Regions from separate parts of the Alteromonas sp. 76-1 genome, predicted to be linked through region 1. Evidence: predicted binding sites of a transcription regulator. Region 1 holds the regulator's gene; each other region holds the start of a gene.
The links. Region 1 encodes LexA, which represses DNA repair genes until DNA is damaged. Its sites were predicted from a motif close to TACTGTATNNNNATACAGTA; they were not measured.

Region 1 (3,289 bases):
ACCATGGTGTAACATCAATTACAGTGGGTGATATAGATAATGATGGTTCAACAGAGGTGTTGTGGGGAACCGGTGTTTCGACTACTGGCGCTGATGAACTTATCACCGCAGAACTGAATGGCAGCACAATTACTATCAAAGAAAATACTGCGGAAGTACAGTTAGATAGCTTTTCGTCAGCTGGTTGGGCAAATGTCATCGACAATGATGAGCGTGCAATATTCTTTATTTCTTCAACTGAAAGTGGCTATGGCTCGTCACGTTATATCATGTTGGATAAAGAGGGAAATATAGAACTAAGTGATACAGTTTCAGAGAACTGGGGCGCAGGCACTAACTCTATAGCAACCGACTTTAACAATGATGGTGCAGGCGACTTGTTTACATCGACAACCAATTATTACGATGGAAGCTTCGCCGCTATCCAGCTACACAATGGTGAGGTTCACTGGCAGTATGATTCAAGTAGTAATAGCAATATTGGCATAATTGAAGCCTTAGACATGAATTTCGATGGCTTCACTGACGCATTAGTAATGATTGGGACTGAACTGAATATTTTTGATATTCAAAACCAATTGATTATTGCTAACTATAATATCGGTCATGTCACGCACCTCGCTCCCTTTATTTCAAACGGAAGTGCATTTGTAGCGTTGACAACTAACGAGTCTGGCATGGAAGTATTAAAGATAACCGATGCAGGACTATCACAAGCCGCGTCGGTGGACGGTATATGCGATCAGCTAATTACTATTAATGCAGACTCAGATGAGCAGCCGGAATTAGCGTGTACGAATTATGATGATGAGCTGATTGTTTATGACTTTTCTGGTGAGGCGCTTACCGAGAGCTTGCGTGCGAGCATACCTGCAGATATAACGAATATTCAAGCTGACGTAACTACTGAACAAAACCAGAATCTTATTGGCGTTAGCCATAATACAGCCGATTTCTCACTTAACATTTATAGCCATCTTGTTAGCTTTGGAACCGATGGCTTTGTAAGGTGGCGCGGTCCTGCGTTTGCAAGTCGGCAAGGTCAAGATTACGGAAATTTGAAAGTGCGCAAAGCTGATTCAGGGAACCTTGAAATACAAACGTCTACCTATTCTAGCGCTATATGGGTGCATTAGTAGATGTTTGCAGAGAGCTCTACTAAGGTAGGGCTCTTTTTTTATGGCAAGTGTTCGAAGCATGTAAATAGCATCCAATGCTTGTCATTTCCTTTTAGGTGTATATACTTACAGGAACTGTATAGACAGACAGGTCTTTTATGCGCCCACTCACAGCAAGACAAACAGAAGTTCTCGAGCTTATAAAAACAACGATGCTCGAAACTGGCATGCCGCCTACCCGTGCAGAAATTGCCCGTCATTTAGGTTTTCGTTCTGCAAATGCCGCTGAAGAACATTTAAAAGCGTTGGCCCGTAAAGGCGTCATCGAAATCCTTCCAGGCACTTCTCGTGGTATTAAGTTGAATATTCCTCTTGAAGATGAAACCCCTGAAGAAGAAGGGCTTCCTCTTATTGGCCGAGTGGCTGCGGGCGAGCCGATTCTAGCGCAAGAGCATATAGAGTCTCATTATAAGGTCGACCCTGCCCTGTTTCAGCCTCACGCTGACTTCTTACTTCGTGTAAGCGGTATGAGTATGAAAGACATTGGTATACTTGATGGTGACTTGCTAGCCGTGCATCGTACTACGGATGTCCATAATGGGCAGGTGGTAGTGGCACGTGTCGATGAAGACGTTACTGTTAAACGCCTTGAAAAGCGTGGCCGCGAAGTATTACTTCACGCTGAAAATGATGAATTTTCACCTATTAAAGTCGACTTAGCGTCAGAGCCTTTCTCCATTGAAGGGATTGCCGTTGGTGTTATTCGAAATGCTGACTGGATGTAACCTTTTAGCTATTTAGTAAAGAAAGCGGCTTATAGGCCGCTTTTTTGTATGTTTACCATACCTTGCTTACACCATAATCGTATTTAAGCCTAAGAAATCTCTTAAAAGCCACCAGATACCGCTCCCACATATTTTCTTCTATTTATGTCACCTTTTTCAGTGCTAGCTAGCGCTATTTTTGTCACCTATTTTGTTTGAAAAATAATCAAAATTACGCAACTAGCTTTTGATTATAAGAAACTTATTGGCAGCTTCTATTTGCCTATCTCGTTCAAAATGAGCGTTTCAAACAAGCTCACTAATTATCGCTACAGCATCCATACGCTGTTGTATGTGTCATTTCTCTTACATACAACTTTTGATTAAAAATTCAACGCTGCAATTGTTTTTTCTCAGAAAAGACTAGACTTGTGCGTTTTATTGAGCAATTCTTATACTGTATTTAACAAAATAATAACAATAGCTGCAACTTTGGTTTACAACTAAGGCTAGATAGTTAAGTTAAAAGTTGGATTTCGGGTATCAGTTGCCAGAAGCGCAGCGCAACCAGTGCGTCAATGCTTCTGTTATAACGGAGGTGTTGAGTGAAACGAGTAACGACACAAGCGGCGACACAAGTGACAAAGTGGCTTTACGGGCTTCCACTTTTGCTTACCTCGCCACTACTGTTTGCTGATGCAGCAACGGGCGAAGGCTCTTCCATAAATTTGCGCCGAGGCGCAACAGACATAAGTGGTCAAGTTTACGACCTGCATATGTTGATGTTCTTTATCTGTATCGCAATTGCTGTTGCAGTTTTCGGGGTTATGTTTGCCTCCATGTACTTGCACCGTAAATCCAGAGGCGCTAAGCCCGCTCACTTCCATGAAAATGTAAAAGTGGAAATTGCATGGACGGTCGTGCCTTTCATCGTTCTTATTCTTATGGCTATTCCTGCCGCTAAAACCCTTATAGCGATGGAAGATACCAGCGAACCCGATCTTACCGTTGTCGTTACTGGTTCCCAGTGGAAGTGGCACTACCGGTATATGGACAGGGACGTTGAGTTCTATTCGTTAATGGCGACGCAGCGAGAGCAAATTGAAAACAAATTCGAAAAAGGCACGAACTATCTGTTGGAGGTCGACCGTCCGTTGGTCATCCCCACAGGGCAAAAAGTGCGCTTTCTTATTACTTCTGATGACGTTATTCACTCGTGGTGGGTACCGGACTTTGCAGTGAAAAAAGATGCTAACCCTGGGTTTATTAACGAGTCTTGGGCAAAGGTAAATGAGCCTGGTGTTTATCGTGGACAGTGTGCCGAGCTATGCGGCAAAGATCATGGCTTTATGCCGGTTGTGGTCATTGCTAAAGAGCCTGCTGAATTTGATGCTTGGATAAACGAAC
Region 2 (3,289 bases), 150 kb from region 1:
GCAAAGCGTAGTAGATAGCCTTAATTTCGATGGCAGTATTGATGAATTCATTACCTTTTTGCGTGAAGACCCACAATTTTATGCCTCCAGCGCAGAAGAGCTACTTAAAGAGGCTTCTTTTATAGCGAAAAAGATGGACGCAAAATTACCCTCGCTATTTGAATACTTGCCTCGCACACCTTATGGCGTAGCGCCGGTTCCCGATAGTATCGCCCCTAAGTACACCACGGGTCGTTATATTCATCCTAGTCGTGACGATCAGCCTGGTTATTATTGGGTAAATACTTATGCGCTAGATAAGCGCCCGCTTTATGCCCTTCCAGCACTGACATTGCACGAAGCTGTACCTGGGCATCATTTACAAATATCTTTAGCGGCGGAATTAGAAAATTTACCCATGGTTCGTCGTAACACTTATATTTCGGCCTTTGGTGAAGGTTGGGGTTTGTATTCTGAATTTTTAGGAATTGAAGCGGGCATTTATGAAGACCCCTATGATAATTTCGGCCGCCTAAGCTATGAAATGTGGCGTGCGTGTCGTCTTGTAGTAGATACCGGCATGCACACCATGGGATGGAGCCGAGATAGAGCGGTTGATTTCATGATGTCCAATACGGCTTTATCAGAGCATAACGTGAATACTGAAATTGACCGATACATATCATGGCCAGCCCAAGCTCTCTCTTATAAAATCGGTGAAATTAAAATAAAGGCGCTACGTGAAAAGGCTGAGATTGCACTTGGGCAGCATTTCGATGTGCGCAAATTTCACCGAGCAGTTTTAGAAAATGGGTCTATACCCCTCTTTATTTTAGAGCAAAAAATTAATCAATTCATAGAAGAACAAAAGGCGGCGATGTAATGATATTTGCATTTGGGATCATAGGGCTGCTTGTCCTGTTTTTGATTTATCTAGCACTTCGTGTACAAACGCTGCAACGAGAGCTTACGCTTACACGCTCATCAGCAAAACAAAGTGGTAATAAAGTTAATCATGCTTATAAAAACTTAGTGCTAGTGACAGATGCCTTAGAAAAAACATATGCCGCTCGCATTGAAAGTGCTTACAAAAGTCGCTTGATAAGTCAGCAACAACATACTGCGCTTATGCCGCTTATGCTTAACTTCTCAAGTATTGTAATGGCCTGCTGTGAAAAAGGCGCTACGCTAGAAGAAGCATTAGATTCTGCATTAAACAGCACCGATGTATCGCAAAGCGATGTACGAGACGTGATTAAAGAAATGCCAGGCCCTATTCGTATGGCATGGTCTAAAAACAGCGCTGATGGTTTTATCGGGGCCTGCCAATTAATTACTAGCTCGGTAGGCGGTAACACTAAAAAAAGTCCTGCCAGCAACGATGCCAGCACAGCGTAAAAATTTGAGTAATTTTTTCAGATAGTTAGATGTCTTCACAAACTTAACTATTTGCCTTATCTTGAAAATACAAACCTCTACACTATAATACTGTACATATATACAGTATTATAGTGTTATGAATATTCCTATATCACCCATTAATGAAACTCGTTCAAAAGCGGCGCTTTTTGATAAGCACCCTCATATATGGCGAGCTCGAGAGAAGCCTGTAAGTGAAAACAAGTTTTTGCTGGGTCCTCGTGTTTTAGATGAGGCCCTGCATGGTGGTATCGCGACTTCCGGAGTAGTCAGAATTGCGTCATTAACCGGTATTGGGGAAATCACGCTTTTTAAACAAGTTTTAACGATGCATCGGGCGCACAAACTGCGTGTATTTATAAAACCACCCGCACAGCTTCAAGCACCTTGGTTAAGCAGCTTAGGCGTAGACTTAGAACAAGTCATTGTCGTGCTTGCAAAAACAGATAAAGAAGCCTTGTGGGCAGCAGAGCAATGCTTAAAAAGTGCAGCTTGTCATTGTGTATTGCTTTGGAATAATACTATGGATGCAAAAGCAGCTCGGCGTTTACAAGTGGCTGCATCGCATAACGATACCCTTTGCTTACTTTTTACTTCCCCTCATCAACAAGGGGCTTCTTTTCCCATTGCTCTCGATTTAAGTCTGCATATTCGTGATGCGCAATTGGTTGTTAATATCATTAAGCAGCGTCATGGATGGCCCGTATCGAATATTGTGGTCCCCCACTCATGGACCCCTAACAACCACGCCATTCAATCGGCTATGCAGAATAATAAGAAAACCGAGCCAACATTACACTCGGTGATTTAATCATGCTATGGGCTTATTTTTACTGCTATCAGTTAACCCTTGATGCCTATAAAAACGATGGCGGCGCCACCGACGGTGAAATTCCTGTTGTGGTTTATCACGAACAAGGCAACCAAGTAGTACAAGCTAATTCGCACGCCATTAAAAAAGGAATTGAATGCGGCCAAGGGCTTGCACAAGCTGCTGCGCTTTGCCCTCAAGTGCACATTCTGGAATTTAACCGTAATACCGAAAAGGAAACGCTTCTGTTTCTTGCACATCGGTTATACCCACTCGCATCAGATATTGTAATTGATGATCACAACGCCATCGCTATTCGACTTGATAATTTACTGCAGTATTACGGTGGCCTTGACGCTTTATGGCATGTACTTATAAACGAACTACATTCTGCGGGTATTCATTATTACTTCGCCACAGCATGGGGGGTGGAGGCAGCTCGCCTTCTCGCTCACAATAAAACAAACCGCTATACCGATAATAAAGAAAGCATAATATTACTATTGTCACGGTGTAAGCTAGAGCAGACCTCGCTTGATTCAAAAACCATTGCCACACTTGCTAAAGTAGGTGTCAGACAGGTAGGCCAACTACTTAAACTTCCTGTTCATGAACTTGGACAGCGCTTTTCAAACGATACTATTCGTTATTTAACCGCCCTAAGGGGAGAAACCTTCCCAAAATATGCTTTATTCAGGCCTTCGGAAAAATTTCAGCGAACAAAAACGCTATCGTTTGAAGTGGAGAACACTCAACACTTATTGCCGAGTATTAAGTCCCTACTAGTTACGCTAGAACACTACTTACGCGCACGAAACTTACTCACCTCATCTATTATTTTTCGCGTGCACTTTAGAGAAGAAGAGCCCTTATTAATAGAGGTTAATGGGGCTATGCCTTTTGCTGCACAAAAGGACTGGTTGGCACTGGTTGAACTTAAAATTGAGACGCTTCTATTGCCGGAACCCGCCGTTGCTATATCCCTAACTTGCCAGCAATTCGAGTCCATTGAGAACGATGGAAACGATTTCTTTTCACATCGATTTACCACCGTGGCACAAAAACAACTTATTGGAAGAT
Region 3 (3,289 bases), 360 kb from region 1:
ATTCGAGCCCTTTAGCAGTGTGAATAGTCATCATCTGCACGGCATCTTGGTCTGTACCTGCTTGGGTTTCGCCCGCTTCTAACGAGGCATGAGCAAGGAAGGCAGAAAGTGGCGTCATTTCTTCTGCTTCATCAGGTACGGTAAATTGCTTACACGCGGTAACCAATTCTTCTAAGTTTTCTAGTCGCGCTTGGGCTTTTTCGCCACGTTCGGCCTGATACATGGCATATAAGCCTGATTGCCTAATGGCCACATCAGCGTGTTTTTCTAAAGGCTCATCTACGGTAGCTTGCTCAAGCTCGGTAACTAACAGCACAAAACTTTGAAGGGCATTAAGTGCACGGCCTTTTAGCGCGTTTTCGTTAATGAGTAGTTGGCTAGCCTGCCACATTGAGCAGTTATGTGTTCTTGCGGCTTCTCGTACCTGTGAGAGGGTTTTTTCACCCATACCGCGAGTAGGCGTGTTCACCACACGTTCAAAGGCGGCATCGTCATGAGGGTGATTCATCATGCGAAGATAGCCAAGTGCATCTTTAATTTCTTGGCGTTCGAAGAATCGAAGGCCGCCATAAATGCGATACGGTGTACCTTGGTGCAGTAAGGCTTCTTCTAATACCCGCGACTGGGCGTTATTGCGATATAAAATGGCAGTGTCTTTTAACGCATTACCTTGGTTCAGCCAGTCTTTAATTTTCGACACAATAAAGCGGGCTTCATCTAACTCATTAAACCCCGCATAAACAGAGATGGGCTCGCCATCGTTGCCGTCTGTCCAAAGCTCTTTGCCTAATCGGCCCGTATTATTATCAATAACCGTGTTGGCAGCTTTCAAAATGGTGCCGGTAGAACGGTAGTTTTGTTCTAATCGAATGGTTGTGGGGTTATTGAAGTCTTTCAAGAAGTGCTGAATATTATCAACATTCGCGCCGCGCCAGCCGTATATAGATTGGTCGTCATCGCCCACAATCATAATGTTGTTTTGATTGCCGCTACACAGCATGCGTAGCCATGCGTATTGAATGTTGTTGGTGTCTTGGAATTCGTCAACTAATACGGCGCGGAAACGTCGTTGGTAGTTGGCGAGCACTTCAGGGTTTTTAGCCCAAAGCTCATGTGCACGCAACAATAACTCGGCAAAATCCACAAGCCCTGAGCGGTCGCACGCGTCTTGATACGCGGCATAAATCTCACGCATTTTTTGCTGGGTTTGGTCGTTGTGGGTTTCAATATGTTGAGGGCGTAGGCCTTCGTCTTTATTACCATTGATGTACCACTGAATTTGACGAGGCACCCAGTGCTTTTCGTCTAAATTCATGGCTTTTAAAATACGTTTAATCAAACGGTATTGGTCGTCTGAGTCAAGAATTTGGAAGTTTTCAGGCAAATTAGCTTCTGCATGGTGAGCGCGAAGCAGCCTGTGGGCTAATCCGTGGAAAGTACCAATCCACATATTATTCAGACCACGACCCATTAATGATTCTATTCGGCCACGCATTTCTTTCGCGGCTTTGTTAGTAAAGGTTACGGCTAAAATAGAAAAAGGGGCAATATTTTCCACTTCCATTAACCATGCTATGCGATGCACCAAAACCCGAGTTTTACCGCTTCCCGCGCCAGCTAATATGAGGGCGTTAGAAAGAGGGGCTGCTACCGCTTCACGTTGTTTGTCGTTAAGCTCGTCAAGCAGTCGGGATACATCCATAATATGGTCAACCTAATTTGTCTAGTTTCAATGCTGCAACATTATGCCAGCTGACTGTGAATTTATACAGGCTTGTTTGATGAAGCTTAGCGGCTAGGGGGAATTTTTAGCGATGAATTTAGCCATGTTTAGATGATATCAGCCGTATTCACGGGCGGGTTATCGATAAGTTGAACAATTTTCACGCTTGAAGCGTAGTCTGTAGGTGTTGTTTTAATTGTGGCTCATGTACACTTCGAGCCATTATATTGCCTAATACAATGTAGGCCTTTTACCCGCGTTTAAGTGGGCTCTGAACTTTATTTTTACAGGAACTGCCTCATGCACGCACTCTCTCCATCGACTGACTTTTGGTTATCGTTAAAAAAAGAAGCGCAAACTGTGGCAGAAAGCGAGCCGCTACTAGCAAGCTATGTTCATGCCTGTATTTCAGCACATCACAATTTTGAGTCGTCGTTAAGCTTTATATTATCAAGCAAAATGGCTGATGAAGTAATGCCGGCTATTGCCATTCGTGAAGTGTTCGATGAAGCCTATTTGTTAGAGCCGTCAATTAGTGAGTCGGCAATGGCAGATATTAATGCTATTCGTGCTCGAGACGCCGCAGTAGATGATTTCTTAGTGCCACTGTTGCACTTTAAAGGGTTCCACGCAGTGCAAGTTCACCGCATGGCGCATTACTTGTGGTTGCATGGTAGACATCAACTTGCTTTGTTCTTACAAAGCCGTAATTCGGCTACCTTTGGCGTAGATATTCACCCTGCCGCAAAAATAGGTAAAGGGGTGATGTTCGATCATGCTACCGGAATTGTGGTGGGTGAAACAGCAGTTATAGAAGACAACGTGTCTATTTTGCAAAGCGTAACCCTTGGCGGAACTGGGAACGAGTCGGGTGACCGTCACCCTAAAATTCGCCAAGGCGTGTTGGTAGGCGCGGGTGCTAAAATTCTTGGCAATATCGAAATTGGCGAAGGCTCTAAAGTGGGAGCGGGTAGTGTTGTGTTAGACAATGTACCGCCGCACGTTACCGTAGTCGGTGTGCCGGCTAAAGTGGTTGGACGCCCGGTATGCCAGCGCCCTTGCGATTCTATGCGCCAGAACGTGCTAGAAGATAACGCGCCTTACTCGCAAAAGCCTTAAGCGCCAGTACCTTAAGAGAAAGCGCTACTTACTGATTTACTTACAAGAAGTAAGCTAATTCGTCTAATGAATCTAATGCCACGTGAGGGAGTACAGATGCTCTCTCACGGGGTAAATGCATTTCTCGGTTGCATGCAAACCAAGCAGACTGAAACCCCGCATTTATCGCCCCATACACATCTTTAATGATGTTATCGCCCACATGCAATATATTTTCCGGCGCTTCTCCTATAAAGCTTGCTGCTTCATCGAACATAGCCCGTGAAGGTTTCATAGGTCGGCTAGTGCTGGCATGTAAAATGGTATCGAAATACGGCGTAATACCTATTTGGTCAGCGTTTACATTGCCGTTAGTAATACCTACCAGTGTCATATTTTCACTTAAAGTTGATAAGGTTTTATGTACATCATCAGCCAAATCAAACTCGCTTCTGGCATGGTAAAAAC

Region 2: a site for LexA is predicted at 1,466-1,485, ahead of imuA (translesion DNA synthesis-associated protein ImuA). Genes of this name have one in related genera too.
Region 3: a site for LexA is predicted at 1,755-1,774, ahead of uvrD (DNA helicase II). Genes of this name have one in related genera too.

What each region holds. Positions count from the first base shown of each region.
Region 1 covers NZ_LR136958.1:4,641,850-4,645,138, reverse strand. Annotated here, with positions in the region: gene ALT761_RS19770 (FG-GAP repeat domain-containing protein) at 1-1,136, shown strand, start outside; gene lexA (transcriptional repressor LexA) at 1,277-1,903, shown strand; gene coxB (cytochrome c oxidase subunit II) at 2,488-3,289, shown strand, end outside.
Region 2 covers NZ_LR136958.1:55,886-59,174, reverse strand. Annotated here, with positions in the region: gene ALT761_RS00235 (DUF885 domain-containing protein) at 1-862, shown strand, start outside; gene ALT761_RS00230 (hypothetical protein) at 862-1,377, shown strand; gene imuA (translesion DNA synthesis-associated protein ImuA) at 1,496-2,209, shown strand; gene ALT761_RS00220 (Y-family DNA polymerase) at 2,212-3,289, shown strand, end outside.
Region 3 covers NZ_LR136958.1:266,909-270,197, forward strand. Annotated here, with positions in the region: gene uvrD (DNA helicase II) at 1-1,702, opposite strand, end outside; gene cysE (serine O-acetyltransferase) at 2,024-2,842, shown strand; gene ALT761_RS01090 (HAD-IA family hydrolase) at 2,883-3,289, opposite strand, start outside.